DNA from 3 places in the Ensifer sp. B1-9 genome. Region 1 is predicted to be linked to each of the others. Evidence: riboswitches for the same ligand, from Rfam matches in the RefSeq annotation. Region 1 holds a riboswitch; each other region holds the start of a gene.
What was found. Region 1 has a riboswitch for thiamine pyrophosphate ahead of thiC (phosphomethylpyrimidine synthase ThiC). Riboswitches for the same ligand answer to the same signal wherever they lie in the genome.
Positions count from the first base shown of each region.

Region 1 (10,555 bases):
AGCATTTGCCTTGCCGTCGGAAGGGAATGCAACGGCGCTCCCTCCCGACGCGTTTCGTTTTACCCCTCGGCTTCGATTTCGCCGACCGGCATATAGAGGTCGCCGCCTTCGCGGTACTTCGCGGCCATCGCCTCCAGCCCTTCCTTCTGCGCTTCGGCGCGGATGTCGTGCGAGATCCGCATCGAGCAGAACTTCGGGCCGCACATGGAGCAGAAATGCGCCACCTTGTGCGCTTCCTTCGGCAGCGTCTCGTCGTGGAAGTTGCGGGCTGTCTCCGGGTCGAGCGACAGGTTGAACTGATCCTCCCAGCGGAACTCGAAGCGGGCGCGTGACAGCGCGTCGTCGCGCACCTGCGCGGCGGGATGGCCCTTGGCGAGATCGGCGGCGTGGGCGGCGATCTTGTAGGTGATGACGCCCACCTTGACGTCATTGCGGTCCGGCAGGCCCAGATGCTCCTTCGGCGTGACGTAGCAGAGCATCGCAGTGCCGAACCAGCCGATCATCGCGGCGCCGATGCCGGAGGTGATGTGGTCGTAGCCGGGAGCGATATCCGTCGTCAGCGGTCCGAGCGTGTAGAACGGCGCCTCGCCGCAGACGGCGAGCTGCTTGTCCATGTTTTCCTTGATCTTGTGCATCGGCACGTGACCGGGGCCTTCGATCATCACCTGACAATCCTTGGCCCAGGCGATCTTCGTGAGCTCGCCGAGCGTCTCCAGTTCGGCGAATTGCGCCGCGTCGTTGGCATCAGCGATCGAGCCGGGGCGCAAGCCATCACCGAGCGAGAAGGAGACGTCATAGGCGCGGCAGATATCGCAGATCTCCTCGAAATGCTCGTAGAGGAAGCTTTCCTTGTGATGATGCAGACACCACTTGGCCATGATCGAGCCGCCGCGCGAGACGATCCCGGTGACACGGTCGACGGTGAGCGGGATGTAATGCAGCCGCACCCCGGCATGGATGGTGAAATAGTCGACGCCCTGTTCGGCCTGCTCGATCAGCGTGTCGCGATAGACTTCCCATGTGAGGTCCTCGGCAATGCCGTTGACCTTTTCCAGCGCCTGGTAGAGTGGCACGGTGCCGATCGGAACCGGCGAGTTGCGGATGATCCATTCGCGGATGTTGTGGATGTTGCGGCCGGTCGAAAGGTCCATGACCGTGTCGGCGCCCCAGCGGGTCGCCCAGACCATCTTTTCGACCTCTTCGGCCATCGACGAGGTGACGGCGGAGTTGCCGATATTGGCGTTGATCTTCACCAGAAAATTCCGACCAATGATCATCGGCTCGGATTCCGGATGGTTGATGTTGGCGGGCAGGATCGCTCGGCCGCTGGCGATTTCCTGGCGCACGAATTCCGGGGTGACATGATCGGGGATATGGGCGCCGAAGCTCTCGCCATCGCGAACTTTCGCGCGCGCATCGCGGCCGAGGTTTTCGCGGATCGCCACGAACTCCATTTCCGGCGTGATGATGCCGGCGCGGGCATAGGCAAGCTGGGTTACCGCCTTGCCGGCCACTGCCTTCAGCGGCGCATGCTGGAACGGGAAGGTCGGCGTCAGCCGGTCGCCGCTGGCAAAGCCGTTGTCCTCCGGCCGGACGGTGCGCCCCTCGTAGGTTTCCACATCGCCGCGGGCGACGATCCAGTTGCGGCGGAGCCGCGGCAACCCCTCCTCGATGCGGATTTCGGCATCGTCGGCGGTATAGGCGCCCGAGGAATCATAGACCGTGACCGGCGGTTCGCCCGAGGTCGGGTGCAGTGCGATCTCACGCATCGGCACGCGGATATCCGGATGCAGGATGCCGGCCTTGTGGACTTTTCGGGATGCCGGAAGCGGACCTTGGGTGACCGAGAGGGGGGTGGGCTTTGTGGCAATATTCATGACGAGGCTCCAAGTTTGCGATTGGAGACCCAGTTCTGATGCCGGAAGGATGAAAGACGCGCCGCCAGGTGCTGAACGCACAGAATCCTGGCTTCGATATCTGCACCGTCCCTACGCCAGTATGAACTGGATCAGGTTCAACGGGTCACTGCGCCACAGCCGGCGAGCCGGCCATCCAGCAGAATCTCAGCCCCTCGCGGGACCCCCCTGGTGAATGCCTAGAAGATAGCCATCGAACGGCACGGGTCGTCAAGCGCGAATTCGCCCGTTGCTCAATATGCAGGTTAAACGTGTATTCCCGGATATGGACTCGACACTAGTGGCCAGGTTTTTCCGGAACGCCGCGCTCCGCATAGTCGGCGCGGTTGATGCCGTGGCGCTGGAGCTTGTCGTAAAAGGTCTTGCGCGGAATGCCGAGCGCTTCGATGGTCGCCTTGACGTCGCCGCGCTGGGCTCGGAGCGCCTCCTTCAGGATCTCCGCCTCGTAGCGTTCGAGCCGCTCCGGCAGCGCGAAACCGGACTGTTCGGTCGAGGCAACGGGCTGCGCCAACGGGCCTTCGACGCCGAGCGCGACGCGTTCGGCAAAATGCGAAAGTTCGCGCACATTGCCAGGCCAGTTGTGCGTCATCAGGTGCTGCTGCACGGTCGGTGAGATGACGGGCACGTCACGCTTGAAGCGCTCGACTGCCCGGGTCAGGAAATGCGAGAAGAGCAGCGGGATGTCGTCACGGCGTTCGCGCAGCGGCGGGATCGACAACGTCACGACGTTCAATCGAAAGTAGAGATCTTCGCGAAAGTCACCGCGCTGCGCCGGGTCGCCGAGATCGATTTTTGCGGCGGCGATGACGCGGATATCGACGGGACGGACCTGATTGGTGCCGAGTGGCGTAATCTCGCGGGCTTCAAGAACACGCAGCATCTTGACCTGGGTTGCCGGCGGCATCGCCTCGATCTCGTCGAGGAACAGCGTGCCGCCGCTGGCGTGTTCGATGCGACCGACCCGCTTCTTCAAGGCGCCGGTGAAGGCGCCCGGCTCGTGGCCGAAGAGTTCGCTTTCGATCACCGTTTCCGGCAACGCGCCGCAGTTCAGCGCGACGAAGTTGCCGTTGCGGCGCCGGCTCCAATTGTGGAGCAGGGTGGCGACCACCTCCTTGCCGCTGCCGGTTTCGCCGGCGACGAGGACGTCGACATCCGTGTCGGCGATGTGCCGGATCGTCTGCCGCAGCCGCTCCATGACCGGTGTTTGGCCGATCAGCGGCAGGCTGTCGCCGGCCGTCTCCGCCGCCTGTTTCAACGCGCGGTTCTCCATGACCAGCCGGCGCTTTTCGAGCGCGCGCCGCACGCTCTGCACCAGCCGATCGGCGGCAAAGGGCTTGGGAATGAAGTCATAGACGCCATCCTGCAACGCCTGCACCGCCATCGGGATATCGCCGTGGCCGGTCACCAGGATCACCGGCAGGTCGGCATCGAAGGCGGCGATGCGGCGATGGAACGCCAGGCCATCGATGCCCGGCATGCGGATATCGCTGACGACGATGCCGTCGAAATCGGCATCGAGCGTCTCCAGCGCTTCAGCGGCACTTGCAAGCGAGGTGACGGCAAGGCCGGCAAGCTCCAGCGTCTGCTTCATCGCCCTGCGCAGATCGTTGTCGTCGTCGATGAGGTAAACGGACGGCTGCATCGCTCAGGCCCTTTTCAGGCGGACCGTGAAGACGGTGCCCCTGTCGCTGGTTTCGACTGATATCTCGCCGCCATAGTCGGCGACGATCTCCTTGGAGATGGCAAGACCGAGGCCGAGTCCTTCGTCCTTGGAGGTGTTGAATGGCGTGAACAGATCGTCGCGGATATGCTGCGGGATACCCGGGCCATTGTCGGCAACGACAAGCGAAACGGTGCCGGAGGGGCCGTCCTCGCAACGCACGCGGATTTCGGCGTCGGTCCGATTGCCGAGTGCTTCGAGCGCGTTCTGCAGGAGATTGATCAGGACCTGTTCAAGACGGATACGGTTGCCGAACACGCTGAGGCCGTTTTCCGGCAGGTCGACGACGATCGCATCCATGCGGCCGGCAAAGCGGCTGCGAAGGAGCATCAGCGCGCCTTCGACCACATCGCGCATCGGTGTCGGCTCGGCGACGAAGCGGCCCTTGCGGGCAAAGCTCCGGAGTTCATCGGTGATGGTGCCGACCCGTTCGGTAAGGTCTGCGATGCTGGCGAGGTTCTCCACTGCCGTTTCCTGCTGGCCGCGTTCGAGGAAGGTGCGGGCATTGTCGGCATAGGCGCGGATGGTGGCGACCGGTTGGTTGATCTCGTGGGCGACGCCGGCGGCCACCTGGCCGAGGATCGCCAGCCGGTTCGCCTGGACCAGCTCTTGCTGAACCGCCTGGAGTTTCTCGCCGGTGCGCCTGTGGTCGGCGATCTCCGTTTCCAGATGATCGCGGGCAAGGCTCAAGTCACGGGTACGCTCCGCCACGCGGCGCTCCAGTTCGTCACGGGCGGCACGTTCCCTCGCCGCCGCCAGCGTCAGCGCCTGGCGGCGACGCAGGAGGAAGGCGACCAGCGCCAGCAGCGGCACGATCACGGCCAGCGCGATCAGCCGGGCCTCCCGGGTTGCTGCGGCCAGGGCGCCGTCCAGCGGGGCGAGCTGTTCGAGACGCCAGTTGGTGGTCGGGACCATGGTTTCGACCCGCAGGAACCGTCGCTCCCTATCGCCCGGCAGCAGCGCGCGCAACTCGCTGGAACCGTTACTGGTGGGCTCGATATCGCGAAACGGCAGCGGCAACAGGGAAGCGTCACCAAATTGCAGGCTGTCACGGATAGCGGCGAGGCGATCGCGGGGAATGGTTCTGGTCGCCATGAAGCGCCAGGATGGAAAACTGGTGATCAGCACGATGCCGCGCCGGTCGGTGACATAGACGGGTTTGCCGGACGCAAGCCACTCCGCCTCGACGTCATCGAACTCGAGCTTGGCGACGACGACGCCGATCGGGCCGTCAGTGCCCTGGACCCGACGCGAGATGTAAAGGCCCGGCCGCTTGCTGACGGTGCCCATGGCGAAGTGCTCAGCCTTGCCGTCGCGCATCGCCACGCGGAAATATTCGCGGAAGGCGTAGTCGTTGCCGACGAAGCTCGTCGGTTCGTCCCAGTTGCTGGCGGCAACCGCAACGCCGTCAGTGCCGATCACATAGATGACGGCCGCGTCCGTATTGGCGGCGAGCGCTTGCAGCTTTTCGTTCAGCCGCTGCAGCGCCTGGCCATCACGTGTCGAAAGTGCCGCCTTCACCTCGACGTCGTCCGCCAGCACCAGCGGCGTCGAGCGTTGGCGCTCGAGCACGGCGCGCAGCAGCGAAGCCTTCAGATTGGCGTCGATCCGGCTTTGGGCATCGACCGTCTCGAGTGCCTGGCTGCGACCATATTCGCCGGCGAACAGAAGCCCGGCGACGAGCAGCGCCAAAGCGAGGCCGGCAAACACCAGCCAGATGCGGCGCATGGACCGGTCGAGATCTGCCAGGTTCAGGGGGGCGGACGGGGCATTGAACATCGCCTGATTGTGCATTTTTCCGCTCAGACTTCCAGATGACTTGTGCGGAAATCCGCTCAACTCTTCGTGCGCGTCGACCCGCATGCACAAAAGGTCCTCATCGATTCAATGGTTTGGCTCTGACCGCAGAGAACTGGCACGCCTGTTGCAAATGGCATCCTCATGACAGCCCGAGCTGTCGCGCATCGGAAATTGACCCGGGAGGCCCGGCATGACGCCGGACTGGGTCCAGTGGAGGATCTCATGATTATCGACCAATCCGCGGAACCGCGCGGCAAGACACCTTTCTATCGGCATCTCTACGTCCAGGTCCTGGCGGCGATCGCGGCCGGCATTCTGCTCGGCCATTTCTACCCGTCGCTCGGCACTGAGCTGAAGCCACTCGGCGACGCCTTCATCCGCCTCGTCAAGATGATCATCGCGCCGGTCATCTTCCTGACGGTTGCGACTGGCATTGCCGGCATGACCGATCTCGCCAAGGTCGGCCGCGTCGCCGGCAAGGCAATGATCTACTTCCTGACCTTCTCGACGCTGGCGCTGGTTATCGGCCTGATCGTCGCCAATGTCGTCCAGCCCGGCTCCGGCATGCACATCGATCCCGCCTCGCTCGACGTCAAGGCCGTGACGACCTATGCCGAGAAGGCGCATGAGCAGACGATCACCGGCTTCCTGACGAACATCATCCCGACGACGCTGGTCGGTGCTTTTGCCGAAGGCGACATCCTGCAGGTGCTATTCGTCTCCGTTCTCTTTGGTCTCGCGCTGGCGATGGTCGGCAAGAAGGCCGAGCCGGTCGTCGACTTCCTGCACGCGCTGACGCTGCCGGTCTTCAAGCTCGTCGGCATCCTGATGAAGGCCGCCCCGATCGGTGCCTTCGGCGCCATGGCGTTTACCATCGGCAAATACGGCGTCGGCTCGATCGCCAACCTGGCGATGCTGATCGGCACGTTCTATCTCACGTCCTTCCTCTTCGTATTCCTGGTTCTCGGCGCCGTCGCCCGCTACAACGGCTTCTCGATCATCGCGCTCATCCGCTACATCAAGGAAGAATTGCTGCTGGTGCTCGGCACCTCCTCGTCGGAAGCTGCACTGCCGGGGCTGATGAGCAAGATGGAAAAGGCCGGTTGCAAGCGCTCGGTCGTCGGTCTCGTCATCCCGACCGGCTACTCCTTCAACCTCGACGGCACTAACATCTACATGACGCTGGCGGCTCTCTTCATCGCCCAGGCGATGGATATCCCGCTGTCGCTCGGCGACCAGGTACTGCTGCTGCTCGTCGCCATGCTGAGCTCCAAGGGTGCCGCCGGCATCACCGGCGCCGGCTTCATCACGTTGGCCGCAACGCTCTCGGTCGTACCGGCCGTGCCGGTCGCCGGCATGGCGCTGATCCTCGGCATAGACCGCTTCATGTCGGAATGCCGCGCACTCACCAATTTCGTCGGCAATGCGGTCGCCACGATCGTCGTCGCGAAGTGGGAAGGTGAGTTGGACGAAGCGCAGATGGCCGCGACGCTCGGCGGTCGCGCGCCTGTCGCCGTTCCGCAGCCGGCGCTGCAGCCAGCCGAATAAGCTTGCCTCCCAAGGCATGACTGCCTAAGCGCAGTCCAGACGCGGCTCGTGGCGACACGGGCCGCGTCGTCGCTTGGACCTATTGATCGCTCAACGTCATCTTCGACTTCTCAGGCGCGCCGGCGTTGAGATAGGCGATGAAATCCCGGAGCATAGGCACCCGGCGCGGACGGAAACTCTCGTCCGTCATCCTGATGTCGGCGATGCGGTCGACGCGGAACTTGCGGAAATCCTGGCGCAGGCAACACCATGCGAGCAGCACCAGCATCTGCTCCAGATAGACGATCGCGAGCGGTAATACCTTTCTGTCAGTCCGTTTCTGCCCGGCGTCCACATAACCGATGACGACGGCGCGCTCCTGCCAGCAGGCCTCGCGCAAAAGGCTGACATCAGCCACCGGCGGATCCCTGCGCTCGAAGCGATAGACCTGCGAGGCGGCATGCAGTGCCTGGCGCTGCAGCCGGTCGGGCAACGTCGCCGTTATCTTGGAAAGCACCGCGCCTGCTGCCGCCGCGAGGTCCGGTTCGCCCATGTGCTGCACTTCTGCGAGGCCGAGCACGAGCGCCTCGATCTCCAGTCGCGTGAAGGTTTGCGGCGGCAAGGCGATGTCCTCCGTCAGCCGGTAGCCAAAGCCGCGTTCGCCGTCGATAACGGCGCCGGCAGCACGCAGGCTGTCGATGTCACGATAGAGCGAGCGCAACGACACACCGGTTTCCTCGGCAAGGCGCGCGGCTGTCACCGGAGAGGGCAATGTGCGAAGCGCCTGGAGCAGGCGGAACAGACGATCACTACGGGCCATGGCTTTGGAAGATGGACGAAGCCTACTGACGAAAACTGGCAGTTGGGCGACTGTATAAGACCCGCATCCGCAAAGGCAACCGAGGAACCTTATCATGCTGACGCTGTTTCACGCCCCGCGTTCGCGCTCGTCGCGCATCATCACGCTGCTTCGCGAACTTGACGCCATCGACAAGGTAGAGATCGAGATCGTCGACATCACCCGCGGCGATGGCAGTGGTCGGAGGGACCCGAAGAACCCGCATCCGGAGGGCAAGGTACCGCTGCTTGTGCATGATGGCGTGGTGCTATGGGAAAGCATTGCGATCATTCAGTATCTGACCGACCTTTTCCCGGAAAAGAAGCTGGCGCCGCTTGCCGGCGACCGGGAGCGCGGCCGGTATCTGAGCTGGCTCGCCTGGTATGCGGGCGTGGTCGAGCCCGTGCTGATCATGCAGGCGGCGGGGCTTTCCCATCCCTACCTGGATTTCACCTTCCGCGGTCCGAAGCAGATGGCCGAGCGCCTTGAAAGCGCGCTGAAGGATAGCCCCTATCTGATGGGCGACCACTACACGGCTGTAGACCTGCTGCTGCATTCACCTTTTGCCTGGTATCCTGCAGCGACACCGGACAGCAATGCCGTCAAGACATGGGTCGAGCGTTGTGGCGCGCGTCCGTCGCTGCAATGGACCGCCGACTACGATACTCGCGCCGCGGCCGCGGCCTGACTGCACTGAGTGGCCGCTCGCGCAGAGGGCAGCATTCCTCCGCTATTTTCGTTTGAGGTTTATCTCGCTCGTTACCACTTGCTTGCCCGAAGCGGGATCGACATCAATCGTCGTCAACTGCATTCCATTCGCGCCGATCTTGCGTACGGTCAGATCGGCGCGACGATCGCCGTTGACGTCCTTGGCCCAGCGGATGGTGAGATTGATCGCGTCGCCACGGCGACTGCCGTTGAGCCCGGCGCGCCCGCCACGGGGGCCGAGATAAGAGCCGCTGTAGGTCGAACCTGTGTAGCGCAGCTTCGCGTCGATGGCGCGCGAGATCAGCAGCATCCCCCGGCAGACGCCGGCCATCGACAGCGCGAGGCCGGTTGCCTCGGAGTTGAAGCTGCAGGAAACGGTGATTGGAGACATGTTGGTCCGGATACGAACGACGCCAACGCCCGCCCAGCTACCACCCAATGACTTGAGGAATGCACCCTCATCCGCGCGCCCAACGCCAGGGGCGAGCGCGGTCATGACGACAAGCAACAACCAACGGGGCATGGATGCAACCCTCCGTTCAGCGGCGTCGATAGTACATCAGTGGGCGTCGTGATCACCAGCCGAACGCGTCAGTGTGGCGGATGTTCCGTTCTTCGCCTCAGATCCCGTGCAGAACCTGCGTGGCCTTGACGGCGGCCGACGCCCGGTTCTCGACGCCGAGCTTCACATAGATCTGTTCTAGATGCTTGGTTACGGTACGCGCGCTCAGGCCCAGGATCTCGCCGATGTCGCGGTTCGCCTTGCCCTTGGCGATCCAGAGCAGCACTTCGGATTCCCGCTGCGTCAGCGCGAAATGCTGGCGCAGCATTTCATCGTCCGTCAGCCGGTTCTCGGCCGTCAGGCGAAAGAGATACTCGTTCGGGCCGATACCACCGAGGTAGGATATCTGCAGGCCCGATTGGCCCGGCTGGTCGAGCGTGAAGCTCTCCTCGTGCGATGACGCTCCTCGGGTGCGGCTTTCCATCCAGCGCGCGATGCGTTTCGTAACCGTACCCAATCCATCGTCGCGGCCGGTTGCGGCATTGACGAGGCGGGTCGCCTGAGGCGTCGACCAGCAGATACCGCCATCGGCGCGAACCGCCAGCAGGTGGCGCCCGGCGGCATCGAGCGCGACCCGCGCGCTCTGGGCCGAGCGCGCATTGGACAAATGAACGCGGATGCGCGCCCTCAGTTCGTCGATGTTGATCGGCTTGGTCAAATAGTCGACGCCGCCAGCCTCAAGGGCGCGAACAACATGCTCGGTCTCCGTCAATCCGGTCATGAACAGTACCGGTGTCTGGCCGACGGCGGCATTGGCCTTGAGGCGCCGGCACGTCTCGAAGCCGTCCATGCCAGGCATGACGGCGTCCAGCAGAATGACGTCGGGGGTTATGCGCTCCGCAATCGACAGCGCGGCATTGCCCGACGTGGCGATCAGCGCGGAAAAGCCCGATTGCTCCAGGGCCTCGGTGAGGAAACCGAGGGCTTCCGGTGAATCGTCGACGAGCAGAACGATGTCCCGGCGGTCGTAGGTCTCAGCCACGAGCGTCGCCTCCTTCTTGGGTGCCATTTTTGAGGAAGGCGTCGTAGCCCGAGAGATCGAAGGCCTGCACATAGGAACGGGCTTCTTCGACAAAGGATTGATGTTCGGGCTTCATCGCGATCTCCGTCAGTTTGGCCTCGATGCCCCGGATGTAGCCGATCTCGCCGAGGCGGATCAGTTCCTGGACATGGTGGAGATGCGGGCGCGTCATCGGCCGGGCAATTGGGGCGGTATGCAGTTTTTCTTCGCCTTCGTGGATCCAGGTCAGACCGAGATGGACCGCAAGCTTGTCGACGAGTTGCCCGACGACGAAGGGCTTGGCGAGCGTGTCGTCGTGGCCGGTGAAAGAGCCGATGGTCGATCCGTCGCCGATGTTGGCCGACAGCATGATGATCGGCGCCATTTGTCCGATTTCGCGCAGTCGTCCGGCGAGTTCCCAGCCGTTCATGCCCGGCATCGAAATGTCGATCAAGAAGAGGTCCGGGCTGACGTCTTCAAGGAG
Region 1 is NZ_JBCHVG010000009.1:75,971-86,525, reverse strand. Features, by position in the region: gene thiC (phosphomethylpyrimidine synthase ThiC) at 60-1,877, opposite strand; TPP riboswitch at 1,968-2,096, opposite strand; gene ACQ5BM_RS17890 (sigma-54-dependent transcriptional regulator) at 2,194-3,558, opposite strand; gene ACQ5BM_RS17885 (sensor histidine kinase) at 3,562-5,430, opposite strand; gene ACQ5BM_RS17880 (dicarboxylate/amino acid:cation symporter) at 5,659-6,984, shown strand; gene ACQ5BM_RS17875 (helix-turn-helix transcriptional regulator) at 7,064-7,783, opposite strand; gene ACQ5BM_RS17870 (glutathione S-transferase family protein) at 7,878-8,489, shown strand; gene ACQ5BM_RS17865 (hypothetical protein) at 8,532-9,032, opposite strand; gene ACQ5BM_RS17860 (response regulator) at 9,130-10,053, opposite strand; gene ACQ5BM_RS17855 (hybrid sensor histidine kinase/response regulator) at 10,046-10,555, opposite strand, start outside.

Region 2 (10,555 bases), 140 kb from region 1:
GCGAAAGGGGGAGATAGGCCTCGAGCCGCTCGGATGCGGCGCCCGGCTCGGTACGGGGCGCTTCCTTCGTGGTCGAGCAGGGTTCGATGCTATCGAGGCGCGCTGTCCCTTCGCGGTTCAGCCCGCCCTTGGCCCGCTTGCCGATCAACTGCCACACGGCATCGGAAACGAGAATCTCGCCGGCGTCGCTCAATTGGCCGGCATGATCGGCCTGGGCCAGGCAGTCGCCTCCGACGATCAGCCAACGCTGGTCCGCGCGGGGCATGAGATGCAGCAGGGTGATGGCGCCGGCGCCGACGGCGATGCGCAGCTGAAGGGCATCTTCGAGATTGCCCGGCCCGCCGATTTGCTCGCGGATCCGTTCGGCGCAATAACAGCTGCGCCAGGCCGTCTGTTCGAGCCCTTCGGCAGACGACGCTCGCCAGCCGGCAATCAGGCTGTCGCCGGCGAAACTCAAGACCGTGCCGCCATGCTCCTCGATATGGCTGATGAGCTCGCCCATGAAGGCGTTCAGAAGCAGGCTGACGCGTTCGGCGCCGGCAGCGCGGTCACTTTCGGACCATTTAGCGGTCAGGCGCGTAAAGCCGGAGATGTCGGCGAAAAGCAGCGCGCCGAGGAAGTCTTCGCGTGCCGGGGCAGCCGATTCCGTCGCTGCCGGGGAGGACCATTGGACCAGGGCTCCGGACAGGTAACGTTGGAACTCATATTTGCCGGCGCCACCAACCACGCAAAATTCTCCCCAAGATTTTAGAGTAACACGCCTCCTGTCTGACTGAAAGACGACTCACGCTGATCTTCGATCCTCCAGTAACGGCAAGTAAATACCTGTTTCGCGAGGTGGCAGGACGGAGTAATGTTTGCCCGATTGTTCGAGGGGGTCTCGCAACAGGAGGGGACGATGGGGGTCGACTGGGCTGGTCCGGTTGCCGCAGTGGCGCGCCGCGATTTCTTGCGGCTGGTTTCGGCGGGCGTTTTTGCCAATGTGCTTTCCGGATGCCGGCATCTGCCTTCGCCCGGCGCCTGCAATCTCAGTCATCCGATCATCGACGTCCATTGCCATTTCTTCAACGCGGCCGATGTGCCGGTGGACGGTCTGGTTCGCTACGTGGCGCTGCGGGAAAAGATGCCGGAAAAAAGGCTCTCTTCAAACGCGCAGGAGGCGAAGGGGCTGGAAAATGCCTTGGTGGTCTTTCTCGTTACCGCCCTTGGTGACGTTGCGCCCAAAGCCAAGCATGAACTTGCCGTTCTAAGAAAAAGGGAGCGGCGTCTCTCAGACGCCGAGCTCGCACGGCGCAGGGATGAGCAATTGCGCGTCGCGATAAAGGATCTGGTCGCGCGCGCCAACGAACAACGCTCGACATTTTCGAGGCGCAGCTTTGGTCAATCCCCTGATTATGACGGTCTGTTGCGCCAGCTGGGCGGCACGCCCAATCTGCCACAAACATTCCAGAGACGTTTGGATCAGCGGAGCTCCGGCGGCATGAGTGACGAGGAGGCCGATACCCTTGCCAACAACGCGAAGGCGCACGACCAGATCGGAACCTATCTTTCCTTCGTCCGGCTGATGCAGGACTACCGCGAAAATCTGGCGGAAGCCTATGTCAAGATCTTTGCGTCAAAATGCCGGCTTTCGCTGATCACGCCGAGCATTCTGGACTTCGACAAGTCGCTCCACGGGACATCATCGCCGCAGCGCGACCAGATCGACGTCATGGACGAGGTCCAGCAGATCGTCACCAGGAAGCACGGCATCCGCATGCACAGCTTCGTCGGCTTCGATCCGCACCGGGAAGCGCAAAGGCCAGGCTCATCGCTGGCAAATGTCCAGTATGCGATCATGGAAAAAGGCTTCATCGGCGTTAAGGTCTACCCGCCAATGGGTTTCAAGGCTTGGGGCAACGTAGACCCGGCGATCGATGCGGCGCTGAAGCGTCTTTACGTCTGGTGCCGTGACAACGACGTGCCGATCATGGCGCATGCGGAAAACAGCATTGGCGCAGGCTGTGGCTATGGCAATCTGGCAAGCCCTGCCTATTGGAAGGATCTGCTCGATACGAACCAATACGACAAGCTGCGGATCAACCTGGCGCATTTCGGTGCCTTTGACGAAATCCTGCGCCCCGGGGCACCGACGGGCGTCATGGTCTCTTGTCCCCAGGACAAGTTTTCCGGGCCGCCGAGCTGGGAGGAGATCATCGGCAGAACGATCGACCACGAGCGCCGCCCGAACCTCTTTGCGGATTTAAGCTATCTCAGTGAGCTGGTCAGCAGCGACGACAAAACTCTTCACGCCGAGATCCGTCAATTGCTGGACAAATGGCTGGCCGCCTACGATCCCGACGCCCGCCATCTGATGTTCGGGACCGACTGGTCGATGATGGCGCTCGAGAAGGATTACAACGCCTATGTTTCGCGGATCGCCGAGCAGCTGACGCTCGCCAGCGTCAGCGACGAGCATCAGCAGAACATCCTCTGGAGAAACGCTTCCCGCTTTCTTGGTCTCGATCGGCCAGGCAAAACGCGCGACCGGCTTATGGCCTATTGCCGCAAGCGCGGCCTCGATAGCGCCTGGCTCGCGGAACTGGCGTTCGCCTGAAATGAGGTCGTAGCACCTGCCATGTCAGGCAGGCTCATCGCCAGCGCGCCGTGCGTGCAATCCATTCGCGCGTCCGCCCTTCGGGATCGGCATTCAGCGTGATGTCGGTGACGACCGCGGCACTGTCGGCGCCATGCTCGAAGACGCCGGCAATCCGGTCGACATTGAGCCCACCGATCGCAACGAGCGGCAGCGGCGTGACGCGCTCCCGCCAGGCGGAGAGGCGCGGCAGCCCCTGCGGATCCCATTTCATCTGCTTGAGGATCGTCGGATAGATCGGCCCGAGCGCGACGTAGTCGGGCCCGGCGGCAAGGGCCGTCTCCAGCTCGGCCTCGTCATGGGTGCTGAGGCCGAGTTTCAGGCCCGCGGCGCGGATCGCAGCGAGATCGGCGTCGGCGAGATCCTCCTGGCCGAGATGGACGAAATCGCAGCGCTCTTCGATCGCGAGGCGCCAGTAGTCGTTGACGACGAGCTGGCAACCATGGCGGTCACAGATCGCCTTGGCCGCGCGGATCTCGTCGCGAAGCTCTGCATCCGGACGATCCTTGACGCGAAGTTGCACCAGCTTGACGCCGAGCGGCACCAGCCGCTCGATCCATGCCGCGCTGTCGACGATGAGGTAGAAGGGATCGAGCTTCACGCGAACACCGCCTTTCCGATGACGGGCGTGGAAGGGACGGCAAAATCGCGCGGTTCGAGCATACCTGCCTCGAAGGCATCGCGTCCGGCATCGATCGCCCGGGCGAAAGCGGAGGCCATGAGGGCCGGCTTTACCGCTCCGGCGACGGCAGTATTGAGCAGAACCGCATCGAAGCCGAGCTCCATCACCGCCGTTGCGTGCGACGGGCGGCCAATGCCGGCATCGACGATCAGCGGCAGATCCGGAAAATGGGCCCGCATAGCTCTCAAGGCGGAGATGTTCTGCGGCCCCTTGGCGCTGCCGATCGGCGCACACCAGGGCATCAGCACCCTGCATCCGGCTTCCACAAGGCGCTCGCCGACCACCAGGTCGTCGGTCGTATAGGGGAAGACCTCGAAGCCTTCGGTCGAGAGGATGCGTGCCGCCTCGACCAGCCCGAAGACATCCGGTTGCAGCGTATCCTGATGGCCGATGACTTCGAGCTTGATCCAGTTCGTGCCGAACACCTCGCGGGCCATCCTGGCGGTCAGCACCGCCTCCGACACCGAGTGGCAGCCGGCGGTGTTCGGCAGCACGCGCACGCCGAGCGCGCGGATCAGTTCGAAGAAGGCGCCGCCTTGTTTCCCGCCGGCGGTTTCGCGACGAAGCGAGACTGTGACGACCTCGGTTGCCGACGAACGAACCGCGTCTTCGAGGGAGGCAGGCGAGGGGTAGCGGGCGGTGCCCAGAAGCAGGCGGGAATGCAGTTCCTGTCCGTAAAGCGTCAGCATGTCTCAGCCTCCTTTCATCGGCGAGAGAATTTCGATCCGGTCGCAATCGTTGAGGGAATGGGCCGAACGGTCGGCCCGGTGCACCAGCTCGCCATTGACGGCGGTAGCAAGCCAATCCCCTTCGAAGTCGAGTGTCGCCAGAAGCTCGGCAAGGGTCGTGACTGCGAGGTCGTGATCCTCGCCGTTGACAATCAATTTCATGCGGCGTCTCCCTTCAGGTTCCAGGCAAGCGCAAGGTCCGCCGCTTCCTCGGCCAAAGCCGGCGAAAGCAGGAAGCCGTGGCGGTAGAGCCCGTTGAGCGCGATGGTGTTTCCGGCGCGGTTGATGCGCGGCAGGTTGTCTGCAAAGGCCGGTCGGACGCCGGTGCCGGTTTCGAGAAGGCGCGCCTCGCCAAAGGCAGGGTGCAGCGCATAGGCGGCATTCAGCAATTCCATCAGGGAGCGGGCGGTGATCGGACCGCCGTCATCGGTTTCGATCATGGTGGCCCCGCACATGAAGAGGCCATTGCCGCGCGGCACGATGTAGAGTGGGATGCGCGGGTGGATGAGACGAACCGGCCGCGACAATTCCACTTCATCGCTCTGCAGGTAGAGCATCTCGCCACGCACCCCACGCAATCCGGCGGTGCTGTTGATTCTTGCTGCGCCGCGGCAGTCGGCGATTAGATCGTAGGCGCCGTCGCGATCCGTCTCGCCGATGAGCGCGACACCGCGTTCGACGAGCTTTTGCCTCAGCAGGCAAAGCGCTCGGCGCGGGTTAAGATGCGCCTCGCCCGGAAAGAACAGCGCCTCCCGGAAGCGCCCGGCAAGCGCCGGCTCCAGCACTGCGAGCGCCTCGGCATCGAGCCACTCGAAGCCGGAGGTGCGCGAAGCGAAGCGTTTGAGTTCGCCGGCGTCGCGTGGCGGGGCGACGACGAGGGTGCCGTTGCGCGATACCTCTCCGGGAAGCACCCGATCCCACCAATCGATGGCGGCGATGCCGCGTGTCAGCACCGGTTCCTCGGCGCTCTCGCGCTCGCACCAGGGCGCAAGCATGCCGCCGGCAAACCAGGACGCGGCCCCCGAGAAGTCTGGCTGCCGTTCCGCAACCGTCACTTCGACGCCTCGGGCGGTCAATTCATGGGCGCAGGCCAGCCCCACGACGCCGGCGCCTTTGATGAGGGCGCGCATGGTCAATGCGCCCAGTCGCGGCCAGCGGGACGTGTTGTGGGAAAAGTCGCGGTGAAGATACGCATTGCCGAGGCTCCATGATTGGAGACCCAGTTCGAACCGGAAGGGAAGGAAGGACGCCTTGCCGAAGTCAGTCCGCGCGAACGCGACGATTACGGCAGCGATGTCTGCACCGTCCCTACGCCAGTATGAACTGGATCAGGTTCAACGGGTCACTGCGCCGCGCAAACCGCCTAGCAGAATCTCAGCCCCTTGCCGGGACACCCCTGGTGAATGTTTCAAGACTGACGGGCTGGACCAGATTTTGTCAAGAGCCGCCGTCGCGCACATCGCGTATGGCCGTTCGAATCGGGTTCGGACCAAAATTATCTATAAAATTGAGGTGGCCGCACATTTCGGTGTTGCCGATTCACTGCTGATTAGTGGACGGACAGCGGGTTTCGAATGCTTCACGGAGGCAGGATAGCGGGCCTTCACTTTTTATCGTCCTGCCTTCTGCTGTAGGCGCTGTGGTTCTAAATCATGGAAATTATTTGAGTTATCACCCGTACGACGTCGAGCTCGGCTTTTGTCTATTCGCTCTATGGTTGCGCTTTTGTCGAGTCTCTCCTTTTGAATGGTTGCCCGGGTTCACTTCGAAAGAAATTATAGATAATATTAGATTCTATCTATTATGCCTTGCTGCGAATAGGGAAATGAACGCGCATGCTGGATGCAAGTACGATCGAGCCGACTTCGGTTGCCGCCAAGCCCGCCGAAACCGCGTGGGAATTGGCCAAAGCACAAGAAATCTATCATTCGCCCTTCAACGATCTGCTGTTTCGAGCGCATTCCGTTCACCGCGTCCATTTCGATCCGAACGCGATCCAGATGAGCAGGCTGCTCTCGATCAAGACCGGCGGCTGCGCTGAGGACTGCGGCTATTGCAGCCAGTCGGCGCACTACCCGACCGGACTCAAGGCATCGAAACTCATGGAGGTCGAACGGGTCCTTGCCGAGGCACGGAAGGCAAAAGCGGGCGGTGCGACCCGCTACTGCATGGGTGCCGCCTGGCGCAGCCCCAAGGATCGCGACATGGAGGCGATTGTCGCCATGATTAGCGGCGTGCGGGCGCTGGGCATGGAGACCTGCATGACGCTCGGCATGTTGACGCCGCAACAATCCGAGCGGCTCGCAGACGCCGGGCTCGATTACTACAACCACAATGTCGATACGTCGGAGCGTTTCTACGGCGAGATCATCACCACCCGCAGCTTTGCCGACCGGTTGGAAACGCTTGCCAATGTCCGCGACGCCGGCATCAAGGTCTGCGCCGGTGGCATCCTCGGCATGGGCGAAACCGTTGAAGACCGGGTATCGATGCTGGTGACGCTCGCCAATCTGCCTGTGCCGCCCGAAAGCGTGCCGATCAATATGCTGATCCCGATCCCGGGCTCGAAGCTCGCCGACGCGGCACCGGTGGATCCGATCGACTTCGTCCGTACGATCGCGCTTGCGCGCATCCTGATGCCCAAGTCCCACGTCCGCCTCTCGGCCGGCCGCACCGACATGAGCGACGAGATGCAGGCGCTCTGTTTCTTCGCCGGCGCCAATTCGATTTTCGTCGGCGAGACGCTGCTGACCGCCGACAACCCGGGCGAGGACCATGATGCGGGCCTCTTCCGCCGCCTCGGGTTGGAGCCGATGGCGCTTGCCGCAAAGCAGGACGCCGAATGACCGCGAGCCTCATTACTCGCCACGAGAAGACGCTACACGGCCTCGAACGCAAGGGGCGCCGCCGCGGACTTGTCGCCGGGGGCGGCATCGACCTCACCTCCAACGACTATCTGGCGCTTGCCGGGTCACCGCGGTTGAAGGCCGCGATTGCCGCTGCGATCGAGCGCGGCGTGCCGGTCGGGTCCGGCGGTTCGCGGCTCCTGCGCGGCAACCATGCGGAACACGCGGCGCTGGAGGCGGAGGCGGCCGCCTTCTTTGGCGCGGAGAGGGCACTCTTCTTTGGCAGCGGCTATGCGGCCAATGCCGCCTTGTTTTCGACGCTCCCGCAGCGCGACGACATCATCGTCCACGACGCCTTGATCCATGCGAGTGCCCATGAGGGTATCGCCGCAAGCAGGGCCGGCGCGGTCGCGGTCAAGCACAACGACGTCGACGCCTTCGCCGATGCGATCGGCACATGGCGCAAGCGCGGCGGCACGGGGCATCCCTGGATCGCCGTCGAAAGCCTCTATTCGATGGACGGCGACCGGGCGCCGCTTGCGGATCTTGCGGCACTTGCCGCGCGGCATGATGGATTTCTGGTCGTCGACGAAGCGCATGCGACCGGGGTTTTTGGACCGGACGGCCGCGGTTTGGCCGCAGAATTGGAAGGCCGACAAAATCTCGTCGTGCTCCACACCTGCGGCAAGGCGCTCGGCGTCTCCGGTGCGCTGATCAGCGCAAATGCGGTCCTGTGCGACTATCTCGTCAACCGTGCCCGCAACTTCATCTATTCGACGGCGCCTTCGCCGCTGATTGCCGCCGCCGTCCGGGAGGCTCTCGTGACGCTCGTAGATGAGCCTCGGCGTCGAGCAGCGTTCGATGATCTCCGGGCCTTCGCCAATCGCGCGTTCACCGACACCCTCGGCATCGAAGGCAGTGGCTCGCAGATCCTTCCGGTGCCGATCGGCGACAACGGTTGCGCCGTACGGATTGCCGCGCGCATGCGCAAAGAAGGCTTCGATATCAGGGCCATCCGTCCGCCGACCGTCCCAGAGGGGACCGCGCGGCTCCGGATCGCGATTACGCTGAATGTCGACCGTCCGACGATCGCGAATATGCTGGAGCGCTTGGCGCTCGCAATGGCGGAGGAGCGGCCATGATGCCCAGTTTCGTCGTCACCGGCACGGACACCGGCATCGGCAAGACGATATTCTCTGCGGCGCTGACCGATGCGCTTTCCGGCAGCTACTGGAAGCCAGTGCAGTCGGGGCTAGACGGCGAAACCGACAGCGAAGTCGTAGCGCGGCTCGGCAGGGTCCCACCCGAACGGGTATTGCCCGAGGTCTATCGACTCATGACGCCGGCCTCGCCCCACCTGTCGGCGCGGATCGATGGCGTGACGATCTTGCCTGAAGGGCTCTCTCCGCCGGCAGCGAATCGACCGCTGGTCATCGAAGGGGCGGGTGGGCTCCTGGTGCCGCTCACCGAGCGGGTGGTCTTCGCCGACGTGTTTGCGCGCTGGCAAATCCCGGTGGTCCTCTGTGCCCGCACCGGGCTCGGTACGATCAATCACACCTTGTTGTCGCTCGAGGCGCTGCGCCGCCGTGTTATCCCGGTCCTGGGCGTCGCCTTCATCGGCGACGAGCAGGCGGACAGCGAGGCGATCATTGCAGAACTGGGGGAGGTTCGGCGTCTTGGCCGGCTGCCGCGGCTCGATCCGTTGACACCGGATCGCCTGCAACAGGCCTTTCGCGAAAACTTCGACATCGACTGCTTCCATGGGGTGACGGCATGAGACGATCCCCGGTCTGGCACCCCTTCACCCAGCATGCCCTGGAGCCGCCGATGCGACGCGTCGTCCGGACCGAGGGCGCCTATCTCATCGACGACGACGGGTCGGCGATCCTCGATGCGATCTCGTCCTGGTGGGTCATCACCCACCGCCACCGGCATCCTGCCATCATGGAAGCGATCCGTGCTGCCGCGCAAACCTACGACCAGCTCATCTTCGCTGAATATACCCATGCGCCGGCGGAGGAGTTGGCGAGCGGGCTGATCGAGATCGCGCCACCCGGCCTCGCCCATGTGTTCTATTCCGACAGCGGCTCGACGGCGGTCGAAGTCGCACTGAAGATGGCACTTGGTTTCTTCCACAATCTCGGCCGGCCGCGCAACCGCATCTGCGTTCTCGAACATGGCTATCACGGCGACACGATTGGCACGATGTCGGCGGGAGAAAGGGGCGTCTTCAATGCGCCTTACGCGCCGCTGCTCTTCGCCGTCGATCGGCTGCCGTTTCCGGAGCCGGGTAAAGAGCAGATGACGCTGGATGCCTTCGAGGCGGCCTGCGCCTTCGGCGAGGTCGCGGCCCTGTTGATCGAACCGCTGCTTCTCGGTGCGGGCGGCATGAGGACCTACCCGGCTTCGGTCCTTTCCGAGTTGAGACGGATCGCCGAACGGCATGGCGCCCTGCTGATCGCCGACGAGGTGATGACGGGATGGGGAAGGACGGGCAGCCTGTTCGCCTGCGAGCAGGCTGGCATCACGCCCGATATCCTTTGCACCTCGAAAGGGCTGACCGGTGGCGCGCTGCCGCTGGCGGCGACGCTCTCGACGGCCGAGATCTTCGAGGCACATCTTTCGACGGATCGACGCAAGACCTTCTTCCATTCGAGTTCCTATACGGCCAATCCTATCGCCTGCGCTGCAGCCGTCGCCAATCTCGCCGTCTGGAAAAAGGAGCCTGTGCGGGAACGCATCGACGCGTTGACCGAGAGGCAGCGTCGGCACGTGGCGCGCTTTGCCGAGGATCCTCGCTTCAGCGATACTCGCCAGCTTGGTACGATTGCCGCCCTGGATCTCAAGGTTCCAGCCGCCGGTTATCTCTCCGAGGCCGGCCCGCGACTCAAGGCGTTCTTCCGCGAGCGCCGATTGCTGATCCGCCCGCTGGGCAACGTCATCTATCTTATGCCGCCCTATTGCGTCACGGATGCCGATCTCGACCGGGCCTATGACGCGATCGACGAGGCGGCGTCGCTATTCGTGGCAGGACGGCTGTGAGCGTCGCGCGCTCATCCCGCCTTGTCGGTTTCGGCCATGCGGTGCCGGCGCGGCGTGTTGAAAATGCTGAGATCGAAACGCAGCTCGGTCTCGATCCCGGTTGGATCGAGCGCCGTACCGGCATTCGCGAGCGGCGTTGGGTCGAGGCTGGCGAGACATTGACGGGACTTGCATCGAGAGCCGGTGCGGCGGCACTCGATGATGCCGGCATCCCGCGGGACGATATCGCCCTGACTTTGCTCGCGACCTCGACGCCCGATCATCTCCTGCCACCTTCGGCGCCGCTTCTTGCCCATCGGCTCAGGCTAGGCCGTTCGGGCGCGATCGATCTGGCCGGGGCATGCTCGGGCTTCCTCTACGCCTTGACACTCGCCGATGGCTTCGTCCGTTCGCAGGGAAAGCCTGTGCTGGTGGTGGCGGCCAACATTTTGAGCCGGCGCATCAATCCGGCGGAAAGGGCAAGCGCCGTTCTCTTTGCCGACGCGGCCGGCGCCGTTGTCGTTATGCCTTCCGATGATCCGCGGACCGGCTTGCTTGGTGTTGATCTTGCCGCCGACGGCAGCGGCTACGATCTGATCTCGATCGCCGCCGGCGGCAGCAGCCAACCATTCTCGCCGGGCAT
Region 2 is NZ_JBCHVG010000009.1:216,778-227,332, reverse strand. Features, by position in the region: gene ACQ5BM_RS18565 (AAA family ATPase) at 1-727, opposite strand, end outside; gene ACQ5BM_RS18560 (amidohydrolase family protein) at 854-2,596, shown strand; gene ACQ5BM_RS18555 (thiamine phosphate synthase) at 2,631-3,236, opposite strand; gene ACQ5BM_RS18550 (thiazole synthase) at 3,233-4,006, opposite strand; gene thiS (sulfur carrier protein ThiS) at 4,010-4,207, opposite strand; gene thiO (glycine oxidase ThiO) at 4,204-5,175, opposite strand; TPP riboswitch at 5,333-5,453, opposite strand; gene bioB (biotin synthase BioB) at 5,881-6,891, shown strand; gene ACQ5BM_RS18530 (8-amino-7-oxononanoate synthase) at 6,888-8,033, shown strand; gene bioD (dethiobiotin synthase) at 8,030-8,668, shown strand; gene ACQ5BM_RS18520 (adenosylmethionine--8-amino-7-oxononanoate transaminase) at 8,665-9,933, shown strand; gene ACQ5BM_RS18515 (beta-ketoacyl-ACP synthase III) at 9,930-10,555, shown strand, end outside.
Region 2: it holds a riboswitch for thiamine pyrophosphate, as region 1 does, so the genes downstream of both, thiO (glycine oxidase ThiO) here and thiC (phosphomethylpyrimidine synthase ThiC) in region 1, are expected to answer to the same signal.

Region 3 (10,555 bases), on a different contig from region 1:
ACCGATCGGCTGAAACCCGATTTCGATCCGCGCGAGGATTGAAGCGCGTCGCGATCTTGCCGATCCGCTCCGTGCGCTTTACCGCAAAACTGCTGCGCACTTTGCGTGACATGCTTTAGAAAACTCTGCCTTTGCCGCGGCGTTTCGCGCATTGAATATTCTTGCAAAGGGCCCATAAAGCCTTTACCTGACAGACCCACGTTGGGTGCATCGGGTTTGCTTCGGCAGCTATGCGCGCCGGACATTCCTAGCATGCGCGGACGACGAGCATCACCATTGATTGCCGTCTGCCATCAAACGTGAGCATTGGCTGGAGTACCTCATGACGTACGTCGTGACCGACAACTGCATTCGCTGCAAGTATACCGACTGTGTCGAAGTCTGCCCCGTGGATTGCTTCTATGAGGGTGAGAATTTCCTCGTCATCCATCCGGACGAGTGCATCGACTGTGGCGTCTGCGAACCGGAATGTCCTGCCGAAGCGATCAAGCCGGATACGGAGCCGGGCCTTGATAAGTGGTTGAAACTGAACGCTGATTTTGCCACGAAGTGGCCGAACATCACGGTCAAGCGCGATCCGATGCCGGAAGCCAAGGAGATGGACGGCGTCGAAGGCAAGTACGAGAAATTTTTCTCTGCCGAGCCGGGCCAGGGCGACTAAGGCGAACGATCTCCATCGTTCGTCGAGGCTGACGCAGTGAGAGCGACCCAGCGCGCCAAACCTGGGGAAAACACGCACTGCGCTCGCAGTTGCGAGAATGGCGGCTTGATGACTGCCATGCAGCAAATTATTGATTTCGGCACTTTTTTGTGATAGGTTCCTTCTACTGATCCACAGAGGGTGTTTTTGCGCGCCCGAAAACCATCACGAAAGCAAACGATCTCCAAAACGCGGTTCTCCCTATTTACGCAACATGGCTTTGCTCTGTTGCGACCGCATTTCATGAGGCTGTTTGCGTTCCTTGGACGGACCAGGATGTACCCACCCGGCGGTATCCCCGTCTATCCCGGGCCTCACTGACCCGGCCCCGGCCAGAATGGCCGGCGCGAAACAGGGAGTTTTTGAAACGAATGACGACCCAGCAGAAAAAATCTTCGACACGCCAGGGCTTCAAGACCGGTGAATCGATCGTCTATCCGGCCCACGGCGTTGGCCAGATCGTGGCGATCGAAGAGCAGGAAGTCGCCGGCATGAAGCTTGAGCTTTTTGTCATCGATTTCGAGAAGGACAAGATGCGTCTGAAGGTGCCGGTGGCCAAGGCTGTCAGCATTGGCATGCGCAAGCTGTCCGAAACCGATTTTGTCGATCGTGCGTTGAAGGTTGTGCAGGGCAAGGCTCGCGTGAAGCGCACCATGTGGTCGCGCCGCGCCCAGGAGTACGATGCCAAGATCAATTCCGGCGACCTGATTTCCATCGCGGAAGTCGTCCGCGATCTTTATCGCGCCGAAAACCAGCCGGAACAGTCCTATTCCGAACGCCAGCTCTATGAGGCTGCCCTTGACCGCATGGCGCGCGAAATCGCTGCCGTGAACAAGATGTCGGAGACCGAAGCCGTGCGCCTCGTCGAGGCCAACCTCAGCAAGGGCCCGAAGCGCGGCAAGGCTATCGAAGAAGACGATACCCAGGACGAAGCTGCGTAAGCGCATTTCGCCGCATCAGTACTTGCACGAAGCCCGGCCATCGCGCCGGGCTTTTTCTTTGACCGAATGGAACCTTTCGCGCTGACGCGCATTTATATTGGCCGGCAGGAATGCGCCGCTTTCGCGCCGGGCGATCTTGGTTCTGTGGTCCATCACCGTTCAGGTTCGTGACTTCGAAGTTAGGGCGCCGCGTCGTTTCTTCAAGTTTCGACGGTGCGGCCCCGGAGCATCCCGCTTCAATTGGCATCACGGGAAGCGGAAAAGATGCTCTCGAAACAAAGTGCTAGAGCGACCTCAATGCGTTGATCTGAACGCACGGCGCTCCAGAGCGGGATAAGGAAACGTGTGAGCGGTTTTCCGCTCGCATCCTGCTCTAGCCTATTAGAATCGATCACGGTGATTTGGATCGACCCAATTCATAGTGATCTGGACGCCCCTGCTGCCGGACGCCTCATCCGTCCGGCCCTTTTGGACTTCACACGCAATGGCGCCCGGCGCCAGTCACGGAGTGATCGATGAAGACTCTCACTGCAGACCGGCGGATGATCAAGATCGCAATGGAGGCCCCTTATCTAGAGCGCGACGAGGAGCACGCGCTGGCCCAGGCCTGGCGGAACGACCATGATCAGGAAGCCCGCAACAAGATCGCCATGTCCCACATGCGGCTGGTGATCTCGATGGCAGCGAAATTCCGCAATTTCGGCCTGCCGATGGGCGACCTGGTGCAGGAGGGCCATATCGGCCTCCTGGAAGCGGCCGCCCGCTTCGAACCCAGCCGTGAGGTCAGGTTCTCGACCTATGCGACCTGGTGGATCCGGGCATCGATGCAGGACTACGTCCTGCGCAATTGGTCGATCGTCCGCGGCGGCACGAGTTCGGCGCAGAAGGCGCTGTTCTTCAACCTGCGGCGCTTGCGCGCGCGTCTTGCCCAAGGCGACAGGCAGCTTACATCGCAGGCTATGCATGAGGAAATCGCTGCGGCGCTTGGCGTCAGCATCGCCGATGTGCAGACCATGGATGCGCGGCTATCCGGCAGCGACACCTCCTTGCAGGCCCCCGTCGGCGGCGCCGATTCCGATGGTGGCGAGCGACTGGATTTCCTGGCCAGCGATGCACCGCTCCCCGACGAACAGGTCAGCGACATGATCGACGGAGAGCGCGCCCGTGTATGGCTTCGTGATGCGCTCGGCGCCTTGACGGAGAGGGAGATGCGGATCATCCGTGCACGACGACTGTCGGAGGATGGTGCGACGCTTGAAGAACTTGGCCTCGATCTCGGCATTTCCAAGGAACGGGTGCGGCAGATCGAAACCCGGGCGCTCGAAAAGCTGAGAATGGCGCTCGCGACCAAAGCGCCGGCCCTGACCGCAGGCATTCATTGAAGCGCGTCGCGATCTTTCAGCTTCGCTCCCTGCGCTTTAAGCCTTTGATATTTCGCATGTCGTTGTTAGCGCGACATGCTCTAGCAGCGAGCACAGGCACCGGGTAGTGGCTTGGACCAGTCCGAGGCACTACGCGTGCGCTTGCATATCGAGGTCCGCCCACCCGGCGAATGCCTGAGCATTCCGCCGCACAAGCGCGTGCGAACTCGCCCGCTGTGAGGCGCCGTCGCTTACTCGGAAACGATTTTCACCTTGTCACCCGGCTTCACCGTCGAGGTGACCTGCATCGCATTGATCACCCGGAACAGGTCGAGTTTGCGATCCGTTCCCATCATGCGGGCGGAGAGCGTCGCGATCGTCTCGCCCGGCCTTACCGTCACGACCCGGATGCGCAGCGGCTTCAATGACTGGGCCTCGGCTGGCGTCATGCGGCGGAACGAGCTGCGCAATTGGTTGGCGGTCGGCTCGAGTGCGCTCGAACCCTTCGGAACGGCGGTGAGGAAGCGGTAGATGCGGTTGTCGATGCGGATGACCGTGACGTCGAAGTCCCAGCGATCGGCGGAGGCGCGCGCGGTCGCGGCATCGAGGCCGTTGATATTGATCGGCCTGATCGTGTCGGGTTGCAGGCCGGTCACCCAGCCGCTGGCGATATAGTCGGTCAGGCTGCGGCCGCCGGTGTCCGCCACGCCGTCGAAGCGCACGGCGATGTCGCCCGGGCCGGTCGCGAGGACCGCTTCCGCCTTGTTGTCGATCTGGAAGCCGGTCGGCACGTCGAAGCGGATGCCGAGCTGGCCGTGCAGGAAGGTCTGGCCGCGGACATAGCCTTCCTGCGGACTGTCGCCGTAGAGCAGGCCGTCGATGCCGGCGAGGTAATAGTCGCGGCCGCGATCGCCGCTGGTGCCTTCGGGGCCGAAGGCGCGGGCATGCCGGCGCGCAAGGTCCACACGCTGCGGCGCGTTCGGATGGCTCGACAGGAAGTCGAGGCTCTGGTCGGATTCCGGATCGACCGCGGTGAAGCGACTATAGGCCGCCATCGAATCGAGGAAGCGTGCGGCCGCATAGGGGTCGTAGCCGGCTTCGCCGAGCATGCGCACGCCGATCACATCCGCCTGGAGTTCCTGGTTGCGCGAAAAGGCCGCAAGCCGAAGCTTGCCGCGGGCGAGTGCCTGCTTGCCGGCGAGATCGGACGACAGCACCTCGGAGACCACGCGGCTGGCGATGACTTCCGCTTCCTCGCGCTGCTGGCGCTCGATGCCGTGGTTGGCGGTAACGTGCGCCATCTCGTGCGACAAGACGGCTGCGACCTCGGAGGCATCGTTGGCAAGGGCGAGCAGGCCGCGGGTGACGTAGAGATAGCCCCCCGGCAGCGCAAAGGCGTTGATTGCCGGCGAATTCAGAATGGTGATGCGATAGGACTGCTGCGGGTTTTCCGAGACGGCGGTCAGCGCTCCGGCGATGCGGGCGACCAGCCGTTCGGTCTTCGCGTCCTTGTATTCGCCGCCATAGCTTGCGACGATGCGCGGATGTTCGCGCGCGCCCATTTTTGCGCGCGGGTCGTTCTTCTGGACCTCGTCGACAATCTGCGGATTGGACGAAGGCGAAACGGTCGGCTCGTAGGCTTGCTCGATCACCGACTGGCATGCGGAGAGAAGCGTGGTCGCGAGCAGTGCAACCACGGCGCGTGCACGCAGCCGTCCGCGCTTCGGCGGGAACCGGTCGTGTGTGACTGTATGCCTCTCCATGCCTCAGCCCGTTTCCCGTCGATCGCTCCGGAACGACAGCGTTGAAAGTCCTACTTTTTCAGTCCGGCAGCGTTGCTCCGCCGCGACTGTTCAGCCCTGGTCTTGCTGTATCTGATTTCAGCGCCACCTGCCTAGTTTGTCTCGGTAGAAATAGTTGCCCCGTGGTATCACGGCAACGGATGCGCGAATATTCGTGCCCACGGCCGGATATTTCGCGCGTCGCATGGTGTCGCGGTCAAATTGTGGCAATCGGCTGAGGGCGAGGCGAAACTGCACCCTCCTTCACGCGTTGCCGAGAAAGCGGTCGATTGCCGCATTGTCACGCCGCTCCAGGAAGCGGTCGAGCGTATCGTGGGCAATGATACGCCCCTGGTCGAGAAAAAGCACGCTATCGGCCAGTGCCTTCACGTCTTCGGGATGGTGCGTGATCATCAAGATGGTGTTGCCTTCTTCCGCGTGCAGCTCGCGAAGAAGCGTGCGCATGCCGGTGCGCATCCCGGGATCGAGGGCAGCAAAAGGTTCATCCAGCAGGAGGAGGGGGCGGTGCCGCACGAGTGCGCGGGCGAGCGCGACCCGCTGGCGTTCCCCGCCGGAAAGCGTGGACGGCAGCCGTCGCCCGAAGCCTTCAAGCCCAACGCGGCGAAGCGCGTCCTCGATCTTCTTCCGATCTTCGTCCGTCAGGCGAAGTGCGGGATCGATGCCGAGGCCGACATTGGTCGCGACATCGAGATGGGCGAAGAGATTGTTGTCCTGGAAGATCATCGAGACCGGGCGCTCGGAAGGTGCCTGGTTGCCTGCGTTCTCACCGAGGATGCGGATCTCGCCGCGGTCGGCATCTTCAAAACCTGCAATGAGGTGGAAGAGTGTCGACTTGCCGGTGCCGGAGGCGCCGGCAACGGCAACGATGCCGCCGGCGGCGATTGTGCAATCGAAGCGCAGCGTGGTCGCTTCGAAACGAACCTCGACATTGCGCAGTTCTATGGCAGCGGTGGGCTCAGTCATGCTTTGCGTCTTTCCGGCCGGCGGGCGTCGTCCGCCGTGCCGAGGATGGTGAAGATCAGGCAGAGAAGCCCGAGGAAGAGGGCGAGGCCGGCCGCATCGGCCGTGCGGTAGCTGCCCATTCGGCTATAGAGCAGCCAGGGAAGCGTCACCATGTCCTGCGAACCGAAGAGGGCGACGGCGCCGAGATCGCCGAGCGACAGCGCCATGGCGAAGGAGAGCGCCATCAGCAGCGGTTTGTGGAGGGCGGGAAGGTCGATCCATCGCAGGCGATGAAAGCCGCGGATGCCAAGGCTTGCCACCAGCCGTTCAGAGCGCGCCGCGTGCGTCGCCATGGCCGGTGCCAGGATACGGTGGACGAAGGGGAGCGCCATCAGGGCATTGATCGCCACGACAATGACAGGCGCAAAGCGCGCGACATCACCGAAGGGGCGGAGGAGCAGGAACCAGCCGGCGCCGAGCACGACCGGCGGCACCAGCAGGATGAGCGAGGTGCTGGCGCCGATCATGCCGGCAAAGCCGTATGCCAGCTTTCCCGCATGACGGGGCGCGGTCATTGTCGCTGCGGCGCGGATCATGACGGCTGCCATGGCAACGGAGGCGAATGCCGAGGCAAGCGCGATCGCGGCACTCGTCATCAGCGCCCGGTGCACGTTCGGATCCCGGGCGAGCTTAAGGAGATCGGCCTGCAGCCCGGAGACGACCACCGCAACCAGGGGGGCGATGAGGAAGAGCAATGCCAGGACGATCCAGGCGCCGTCATTGAGGTGTGCCATTGGCGCTGTGCCATCGAAGCGGCGAACCGTGCGGCCGCCGGTCATACCCTCTTCCGGCTCCGTTGCCAGATGTCTGAGAATGAAAAGCAGGACGCCGGTCATGGCGATCTGCAGGCCGGACAGCGCGATGGCGCGCGGCGGATCGAAATCGAAGCGCAGCGCCTGGTAGATCGCGACCTCGATCGTGCTGGCCGCGGGCCCGCCGCCAAGCGTCAGCACGAGCGTGAAGCTGGTGGCGCAGAGCATGAACACGAGGCCGGCCGCACCCGGCAGCAGGCCGCGAAGAACAGGCCATTCGATGAAGCGGAAGAGCGCATGGGACGGCATGCCGAGATTGGCGGCGCTGCGCCAGTATTCGGCGGGAACGCGCTCGAGCCCGGCAAGGAACAGGCGCGCCGCCAGCGGCATGTTGAAGAAGACATGGGCGAGCAGGATGCCGAACAGGCCGTAGATGCTGACCGGCTGCTCAAGACCAAGCCAGCGCAGGCCCGCATTGAGGAAGCCCTGGCGTCCCCAGATCTCGATCAGCCCAAGCGCGCCGACGAGAACGGGCAGACCGAGCGGCAGCGCCATCAGCCGCAAGAGCCAGATGCGGCCGAAAAACTGTGGCCGCCGCGCCAGCGCGCGTGCCACCGGTATGGCGAAGAGCACGGAGAGCAGCGTGGAAAGGCTTGCCTGCAGCAGCGTGAAGCGGGTGACGCGCCAGATATAGGCGTCGAACAGGGTGCGTTCGCCCGCGCCGCCGGTCTCAGCGAGCAAGGCGGCGATCGCCAGGCCGACGAAGAGCAGGAAGGCGCCGAGGCAAAATGCCCCGGCGGCAACCGTCATGCGGTTTTCGCGAAGCGCGAACAATCCGGCCTCAGTTCTTGCTCATCGCGGCAAGCCACTCGTCGATCCACGCCTTACGGTTCTTCGCGACTTCTTCCGACGGCAGCAGGAAGGTCTTTTCCGGAGTGACCAGCTTGTTGAAGGCATCCGGCAGCGGCGCGCTGGTGGCGCCAACCGGCATCATCCAGTTGGTCGTCGGGATGATCGACTGGAACTCCGGCCCGGTCATGAAGCTCAGGAACTGTTTTGCCAGTTCCGACTCCTTGGCATTCTTGGTCATGCCGGCGACTTCGATCTGGATGTAGTGCCCCTCGGAGAAGGCTGCGGCCTGGTAGCGGTCGGTGTTTTCCGCGACCATGTGGTAGGCGGGCGAGGTGGTATAGGAGAGCACCATCGGCGCTTCGCCCTTGGTGAACAGGCCATAGGCTTCCGACCAGCCCGGGGTGACCGTCAGGACGCGATCCTTGAGCTTTGCCCAGGCAGCGCCGGCCTCATCGCCATAGACGGCCTTGACCCAGAGCAGCAGACCGAGGCCTGGCGTCGAGGTACGCGGATCCTCGATGACGATCTTCTGCGATGCGTCGCCCTCGACAAGCTCCTTGAGACTCTTCGGCGGCGTCTTCAAGGTCTGGGTGTCGTAGACGACGGCGAAGTGGCCGTAGTCGTAGGGCAGGAAGGTGTCGTCGGAGAAGCCGCCCGGTACCTTCAGGTCCTTGGCATCGATGCCGTGCGGCGCGAAGAAACCGGTCGCCTTGGCTTCGGCGACGAGATTGGTGTCGAGGCCGAGCACGATGTCGGCTTTCGAAGCGCCGCCTTCAAGCTTCAGGCGGGTCAAGAGTTCGACGCCGTCGGCGACGCCGACATAGTTGACCTTGCATTCGCAGGTCTTTTCGAAGGCTTCGGCGACCTTGGCGCCCGGGCCCCATTCGGTGATGAAGCTCTCATAGGTATAGACCGTCAGGGTCCTGTCGGCAGCGGCAGCGGCACCGACGAAAACCAGGCTTGCGGCCGCAGTCAGAGCTAGCCGGCTAAACAATTTGAATTGCAATGAATTGGGCATGGCGAGCACCTCTCTCCCAAAGTTCGTTGTTGCATGGGAAAAGGGCGTATCGATCCGATCGCGTCTAATCCCTCCGCCGGTATGAGCCGGATCAGGTTCCGCGGGTTGGCGTTTCACGCCTCTCAGCCTTCGGCCGTCATGCGGTCGGAAGGCACCCCGTTAGAGCGGCAAGAGATTTACCGCCACGTTGGTTCCATGGCAAGCGTGTTTGGTGCAAGTCGAGTTGATGCCTGCTCAGGGCATGGCGTCCGCGCTTGCGTAAGCCGGACGCTGCGCTAAGACAAAAACTGCAGGGAGCCGCGAGGAGGAAATGCCATGCCAGATATGCTCGTTCGACTATATGCCTTGCCGGTGCAGCCCCAGTCGAAGCTTGGCCCGGGCATCCGCATTCGCCGCGCCATGGCGCCCGAGCGCCGCCTGATCGTCACCTGGATCGAGAGGACTTTCGGCCCCGGCTGGGCGGGCGAGGCGGAAGCGGCCTTTTCCTCGACCCCGACGCGCATTCATATCGCGGTGCATGAAGAGAACATCGTTGGTTTCGCCTGCTACGACGTGACGGCGCTCGGTTTTTTCGGCCCGACCGGTGTCGACGAAGGCATGCGCGGGCAGGGCATCGGCGAGGCGCTGCTGATCGAAAGCCTGACGGCGATGCGCGAGGCTGGCTACGGTTATGCGGTCATCGGCGGGGTCGGTCCGGCGAAGTTCTATGAGCGGGTGGCCGGCGCGATCGAGATTCCGGATTCGACGCCCGGCGTCTATGCCGGCATGCTCTCTTCCGATCCGGTGCCGGAAGGCCATTGACGATCCTCGCAAAATCTTGAGATCCGACCGTCTTCTCGCTTTCTTCGTTTTCCTTCCGCAGTCCTTTGCGCTATGGGCTTTGCCATGGCTCGATCGACCTTCACCATTCTGCTTGGCGGTGCGCTCACAAGCACCGACCGGCTGACACGCCAGCTAGGCGGAAGCCGCTTCGTCGCGGCTGACGGCGGCATGCGGCACGCGCGTCTGCTCGGCGTCGTTCCGGATGTCTGGGTCGGTGATTTCGATTCGACTGAAGACACCCTGCTTTCCGAATTCGCCTCCGTTCCGCGCGAGTCCTATCCGGCGGCAAAGGCGGCCACGGATGGCGAGATGGCCGTCGAGGCTGCCCTGTCGCGTGGTGCCGACAGCTTGATCTTTGCAGGTGCGCTTGGCGGCACCCGCAGCGACCATGCCTTCCTGCACCTGTTGCAGGCGGTCGGCCTTGCCGAGCGCGGGCTTTCGGTGCTGATGACCTCCGGCGAGGAAGAGGCCTATCCGCTGCTTGCCGGCACGCTCGAGCTTGACCTGCCGAAGGGGTGTCTCTTTTCGGTCTTGGGGTTGACGGAGCTTACCGGTCTTTCGATCGTCAATGCGCGTTACCCGCTCGACGATTTCACCCTGCCGTTCGGCTCGTCCCGAACCGTTTCCAATGTTGCGGAGGGTCCCCTTCGCTTCAGCCTCAAGAGCGGCCGCGCCGTCGTGCTTGCCCGCCCCTATGATCTTACCGGAGCCTGAGCCTTGGCGCCCCCCATTCTGAAACTCGACGACATCTTTCTTACCTTCGGCGGCACGCCGCTTCTGGCCGGCGCCAACCTGCAAGTGGAGCCGGGCGACCGGATCTGCCTGGTCGGGCGCAACGGCTCGGGCAAGTCGACGCTGATGAAGATTGCCGCGGGTCTTGCGGAAGCGCAGTCGGGCGAAGTGTTCCGCCATCCCTCGGCGACTATCCGCTATCTGCACCAGGCGCCGGATTTCGACGGCTACGACACGGTGCAGGCCTATGCCGAAGCGGGGCTTGGCCCGAGCGACGACCCCTATCGCGTCGCCTATCTGCTGCAGCATCTGGGACTGACCGGTGAAGAAGACCCGAAGCGGCTCTCCGGCGGCGAGGCGCGCCGGGCGGCGCTCGCCCGCGTCATGGCGCCGGAGCCGGATATCCTGCTGCTTGACGAGCCGACCAACCATCTCGATCTGCCGACGATCGAATGGCTGGAAGACGAGCTTACCCGCAGCCGCTCGGCGCTGGTTTTGATCTCGCACGACCGGCGCTTCCTGGAGAAGGTGTCGACCGCGACCGTCTGGCTCGATCGTGGCCAGTCGCGCCGG
Region 3 is NZ_JBCHVG010000010.1:69,646-80,200, forward strand. Features, by position in the region: gene ACQ5BM_RS19360 (RNA-binding S4 domain-containing protein) at 1-42, shown strand, start outside; gene fdxA (ferredoxin FdxA) at 323-661, shown strand; gene ACQ5BM_RS19370 (CarD family transcriptional regulator) at 1,072-1,641, shown strand; gene ACQ5BM_RS19375 (RNA polymerase factor sigma-32) at 2,157-3,023, shown strand; gene ACQ5BM_RS19380 (M48 family metalloprotease) at 3,254-4,765, opposite strand; gene thiQ (thiamine ABC transporter ATP-binding protein) at 5,048-5,767, opposite strand; gene thiP (thiamine/thiamine pyrophosphate ABC transporter permease ThiP) at 5,764-7,368, opposite strand; gene thiB (thiamine ABC transporter substrate binding subunit) at 7,400-8,428, opposite strand; TPP riboswitch at 8,480-8,597, opposite strand; gene ACQ5BM_RS19400 (GNAT family N-acetyltransferase) at 8,744-9,229, shown strand; gene ACQ5BM_RS19405 (thiamine diphosphokinase) at 9,314-9,964, shown strand; gene ACQ5BM_RS19410 (ABC-F family ATP-binding cassette domain-containing protein) at 9,968-10,555, shown strand, end outside.
Region 3: it holds a riboswitch for thiamine pyrophosphate, as region 1 does, so the genes downstream of both, thiB (thiamine ABC transporter substrate binding subunit) here and thiC (phosphomethylpyrimidine synthase ThiC) in region 1, are expected to answer to the same signal.